2 linked regions of the Lewinella sp. 4G2 genome follow. The protein of the gene in region 2 interacts with the protein of the main gene of each other region in a pairwise test. Links are inferred from orthologs where the notes say so. Each region holds a gene or a part of one and is shown on either strand. Other genes may lie near its edges.

Region 1 (2,939 bases), 390 kb from region 2 along the record:
ACCTCAATGTTTTCGGCGTGAAAGAGGCTATTGATCTGGGGGAGATTCTCCAGGGCATCCTCGTAGACGTCGCGGTTGTAGTGGCTGAGGAAGAAGTGGCGGTTTTCGTCGTAGCTATCGGCGTAGACCTCGAACTCAGCGAGCTGGCTGCCACCTTCGATGGTCAGCTTCTCGCGTTGGCTCCGCTGCTGGGAAGCGATGGCCGTCAGTTTCAGGTGGCCAAACTGTAGTTCGGTTTTAAGGCCGAAGAGGGACTGCGCTCCTTCGATCAGGGTACCGCGGAGGGGAAGGCTGACGTCACCCGCTTCGATCTTGCGGAGGATGTCATCTTCCGAGAAGGCCTCGGAGTTGTAGTCCAGCTTGATCTGGTTATCAAAGTTGAAGGTCGTTCCGGTGTTGTAATTGGTATTCAGTTTGAGCTTATCCCCGATCTGGCCCACCACGTTCATGTTGATGTCCATGTCGAAATCGAAGATCGTATTGCGGCGAAATTGCTCAACGATGAAGGGGTTATCCTGAAACTGGTAATTCACCCCGAAGCTGAGGTCCACCCCACCCTGCGGCTGGATGCTGATCTCCGTCCCCCCGAAGAGGTTGCTGATCACGTCCGGGTCCAGCTCAATATCGGCCAACGGGTCGCCAATATTGACGGCATCATCGGGGTTACCGACGCCGGCCAGGTTCTGGAAGTACTTGTTCTTTTGCTGCTCCTGCTGGTACTGGAGGTACTCGTCAAAAGTCAGGTAGGTTGGTGGCCGGAAGTCAAACTGGCCCATCTTTTCCCGGACGATGTAGGTGCCCGTTTCGGGGTCGTATTCTACTTCCCGCGTTACGCTGGCGGGGTCCTTCAGGTCAATTACGTTGCGGTTCGGGTCGTCGATGAAGTTACCCTGGCGGTCGCGGAGGGGCGGGAGGGTATCGATTGTGGAGGTGGGTAGATCGAGTTGCGGGTTGCGCGTTGCGTGGTCGCCACTCGCTGTACCATACTCGACGTTCGAATACTGAAAGGTGACGGCCTCGAAGAGCTCCCGCACCACATCGGGTGCCTGGCCTTCCGGGGCGTCGGTTGTGTAAGGGGCGTAAGTGAAACTAAGTGAGAGTAAAGCAGAACCTACGGCGAGTAAAATCTTATTCATAGAAAGTCCGAATAAAGGCCCGGGATTATGTGGGCGCCCACCAGAAACGGCAGATAGTTGCGAAAACTGTACCGCTGGTTGATTTTAATAGAAAGCACGGGCTCAGGAAGGCAGCCCGATTGGGGGGATAAATCAGGTTCCGACTAAGACGAAAGCTCCCGCAGTGCGAGTTTGATCATCTTCTCCGTTCCGGCGCCGGTTTCTTTCGCCAACACTTTGTTAAGCGCGCGTTGCACGGCGGGCCGGGCGAAGCCCAGGTTTACCAAGGCAGATAACGCCTCCGCCCGCTCGGTATTGCTTTGTGGGGAGAGCATTGTCGGGGCCGCGAAGGAATCTTTCATCAATTTGTCCTTCAGGTCCAAAATGATGCGCTGCGCCGTTTTCGGGCCGATGCCCTTCACCTTGCGGATACTGGCTACGTCTTCTCCCAAAATCGCCTGCCGTACCTCGTCCGGATTCATGCTCGAAAGCACGATCAGGGCCGTAGATGGGCCTACCCCGCTCACGCTGATCAGCAGGCGAAACAGGTTACGTTCCGTCTCGTCGTAAAAACCAAACAGGGTCTGCTGGTCTTCCTTCACGTGGAAGTGGGTCAGCAACTTAGCCTTGGTGGCGCTCTCGATCTTGGTGTAGGTAAACAAACTGATATTGATGTGGTACCCTAGCCCCCCGGCTTCGATGACAACGAAGCTCGGATTCTTGTGCGCAATCGGCCCGGTAACGTAGGTGATCATTTTAGTCAGTTTTACTGGCTAGCCCCCAAAATCCTTTTAAGAATGCGGGGGCCGGCTCATTTACGGGCCGCAAAGATAACCTTAATGGCTGACTGTCAGGCCGGTTGAATGCTGACGGTTTTTGTCAGTTATGCGCCCCGAGGGAGCACGCTATTTACTATGTGGCGCTGCCGCGGGTGCGGTGCAAATGGGTAATGCGCCGGGCCGACAGACCTCCGCCCCAAACCAAAAGAAGTAGCGGACTACGGAGGGGCCAAACCTCAAACGACGCTAAGTTTTGTGGTAAATTTCCCCCATGCAGATCATCGTCCACCCTAAAGTTCTTCCCCTGGCCAATCCCTTCCGCATTGCCCACGAGTCCCGGACGGAGCAACCCACCCTCATCGTGGAATTGGTGGACGCCACCGGCCGGTCCGGATTCGGGGAAGCCGCCATGACGCGGTATTATAGTCTTGACTCGGCGGAATGCGCTAGCGCCCTACAAAACCTCGCACCTGCGTTAGCGCTCAGAAAATCGTTGAGCCCCGCAGCACTGCATGACTTCCTGGACCGCGAAGCCCCTACCCTCCACCCCTTCCTCCGCTGCGCATTAGACGTCGCCGCACACGACCTGGAAGGCAAGCACCAAAACAAGAGAATCGGAGAACTCTGGGACCAACCCGCCCGCCGGACCCCTACCTGCTACACGATCGGGATGGGCAGCATCCCCGAAATGGTGGCTAAAGTCAAAGCCTTCCCCTGGCCGCTCTACAAAATTAAACTCGGTGGTGATGGGGATGACCTGGACATTATTCGCGCCCTCCGCAACGTGACGGACGCCCCCTTCTACGTGGATGCCAATACCGGCTGGACCGCGCAGCAAACCATCGACTACGCACCCGAACTGCAAGCAATGGGCGTCCTCCTCATCGAACAGCCCCTCCTGGTAGCGGACGAAGCGGGGCAGGCACGCGTAAAGGCCGCCAGCCCCCTCCCCATCATCGCCGACGAAAGCTGCCAAACGGAGGCCGATGTGGCGAAGTGCGCCGAACTTTTCGACGGCATCAACATCAAGATCGTAAAGTGCGGT
Region 2 (2,772 bases):
AAGATGGGCAAGATAGGGTGGGAGAGTTTGGGGGGTGGTATGGCTCCCTTTTGTTAAATGATGGAGGTAGTGCCACTATCGCCAATTGCGGAGGGAGCTGACGGCTATAACCAAATCGGGATCAGCCTGAATGGGACTGCCAATAGATACGCTCCAGCCTAACGTCAATCTATTCACTGTAGTCAGTCGTACGGTTTAATAACAATGGAATGCTAATTTTCCGATGGAAGCCAGGTGCCTGAAGCGGTTCTCAAATTTTTGAGCATGCTATAAATCGAGGCGATGCAGGGGATTGTTTTGACTAACGAATTCCTGTCAGTCCTTACTGAAGAAAAAATGTATTCCCGCTGTAGTCAGACCATTCAACTACGCCAAAATTCGCAAGGTACAGTACCTCCTTTGGCGGAGAGTCGAGCAGGAAAGGTGGGGAAGTGGTTCGAGTGGTGATTCGGAAACCTTCAGTTGTCATACCGTTATACGTAACGGTTTCGAGGTACATAACGTCAAATATATCGGATAAGGGAATTTCCGGCGCGTTGTCAGGGAAGATGGTGCGAGCAATCTCCGTCGATATACCACCCGTAGAGCTATAGTTGAAGGTGAGGCTTCTCTCGGGCAGCAAGACTACGTTGAGGTAATACTCTCTATCTGAATTGGGGCTACGAAACCAAAGCGTCTGGTACCTAATCTCACAATCTCGCGTGACTCCATCATCCAGGCAGTTAATGCCCCTAATATAATCAGAGAAACTGTAGGCTACACTGATCGAAGCGGAGGAAGTGAACGATATAGAATCGGTGTTTGCGACGTCAGGGTATGGGTGCCATTTAAGCATCGATCCGTCAATTTCAGCAAATGGCAAGCGCCCATCGTCGTCGTCTGAGCATGCACTAATCAGCATTAGCGATAGCCCTAAAAGAACTATCACTAATGGCGAACATATATGGCTAAATCTATTGATCATTCCCGGAGCATTCTGAAATTTGAATAATCGAAAAAATGTGGTCTACGTAATCTCCGGTTTCACCAATGGCTGCACCATAACCAAATACTTCATTGCCGAGATCTCGTTTAAGAAGATGGTGCGATTTGATTGAGGACCTTAGCCACTTCAGCAGCAGGCAAGTCTACAGGTAACAATTTCGATATTACGTTCTTGGATGCATATAACTGAAAACATTCGCCCAAAGCTCTACCGCGTAATAGCAGCGTACCAAAGCACCAAAGCACCAAAGTACCATCCCCCTACCCCTTCACCCTATCCTTATTAGCCGCCAAAAACCCTTCCCAACCTTTAAAACTCGTCCCGCCACCCAACGGCCCGCGCGTAGCGTAGTAATGGCAAAGCGCCGCCCCGAGCGCATCCGTGGCGTCGTTTTTAATGCGGCTGGTATCGAGGTCGAACTCGTTCTCTAGCATTTTAGCAACCTGCTCCTTACTGGCGTTACCGTTGCCGGCGATGGACTGCTTGATCTTCCGCGGCGCATATTCCGTCACCTGCACGTTGAGGTTCATCGCGGCGGCCATGCAGACGCCCTGGGCGCGGCCCAGCTTGAGCATGGATTGCGGGTTCTTCCCGAAGAAGGGGCTCTCGATGGCCATCGCCACGGGCGTGTGCGTCCCGATCACCTGCGTGAGCCGCCGGTGGATGAGGGCCAGCCGTTTAGCGTGGTCCTTAAACTGAGCGAGCTTGAGCGTCCCCAACTCCAAAATCCGCTTGGACCGTGGGTGGATCTCAATCACGGCAAAACCCAACTCGACCGTCCCCGGGTCAATGCCGAGGATGCGGTAGGGAGCGACGTCCGGTTTTTTCTTTTTTGCCATTGTTTTGAGGATAGATCACATCAGTAAGGTCGTGATAAACACCAAAGTAGTGCCTGCAGTAGGCTGAACACAAAAACACGAAAGGCACAAAAACCCAAAGGGCTAATGAAGGTTGGCGTCCAAAGCACCACCACGAAGTAGCAGCGGAGCTAAAGCACCAAAGCACCAAAGCACCAAAGCACCAAAGCACCAAAACTAATGCACCCAATGAAAGCCGAAATGCTTTACCTAAGAGTCATACTCCCATCCAAGCCCTTACGCGTTAAAAAAGAAGCTTTAAGCTCCGTCTGATAAAATTGAGCGAGTTTTACACGAAGAATTCACCACCAAGGTAGCCGCAATCTCCCCTAACCAACAAATAATTTGACGAAAGGGCCAAATAAAAGTTTTAGTTCCTCCTGGAAGTGGTGGGCCCTGCGCCTATTGGGAGTCGCTATTTTCGCCGCCTTCGTCTACCACTTATGGCGCTTGACGGCAACGCTGGATTGGTCCGTTTTCGCCGAAAACCTGATGCGGCCGGAGCGCCTCGTTTTCCTGTTGTTCGTCCTGGCCCTGATGCCCGTCAACTGGTGGCTGGAGGCCCGCAAGTGGCACCCGCTCATCAACGCTTTCCTGAATTACCCCTTCCGCCGGACGTGGCGGACGGTCATCGCCGGCGTCAGCCTCAGCGCGGCGACGCCCAACCGGATCGGGGAGATCGGCGGGCGGATGACGGTAGCTACCAAGGAGGAATGGCCGGCCGTCGTCGCCAGCTCCGTCCTCGGCAGTGCCTGCCAGTGGGTGGCCTTCCTGCTGATCGCCTGGCCGGGCCTGATGTGGACGGCCGGCGACCTCCTCCAGGGTAAGATCAGCTTCCCCGTGCAGTGGCTCTGGCCGCTCGGCCCGGCGCTGCTGGCCCTCGGTTTCTTCCTGGGTAAACCAGCCTTTTCCGGTCTCCTGCGTTATTTG

The links.
Region 1: the proteins of ruvC (region 2) and ruvA interact in binary tests that used the Escherichia coli proteins (3 or more experiments, as listed by UniProt). The link is inferred for Lewinella sp. 4G2 from one-to-one orthologs.

The regions. Positions count from the first base shown.
Region 1 is NZ_LVWJ02000014.1:140,428-143,366, forward strand. The notes cover bases 76-2,939. They hold ruvA (Holliday junction branch migration protein RuvA), read right to left. Parts: upstream 1,871-2,939; coding sequence 1,280-1,870; downstream 76-1,279. Other genes in these bases: sprA (cell surface protein SprA), read right to left, coding at 76-1,136; A3850_RS02470 (dipeptide epimerase), read left to right, coding at 2,166-2,939. In the rest of the region: more of sprA, read right to left, coding at 1-75. UniProt on the Escherichia coli protein: The RuvA-RuvB-RuvC complex processes Holliday junction (HJ) DNA during genetic recombination and DNA repair.
Region 2 is NZ_LVWJ02000014.1:533,440-536,211, reverse strand. What follows is about bases 36-2,732. They hold ruvC (crossover junction endodeoxyribonuclease RuvC), read right to left. Parts: upstream 1,825-2,732; coding sequence 1,246-1,824; downstream 36-1,245. Other genes in these bases: A3850_RS03675 (lysylphosphatidylglycerol synthase domain-containing protein), read left to right, coding at 2,188-2,732; A3850_RS20085 (hypothetical protein), read right to left, coding at 323-622. Also shown: more of A3850_RS03675, read left to right, coding at 2,733-2,772.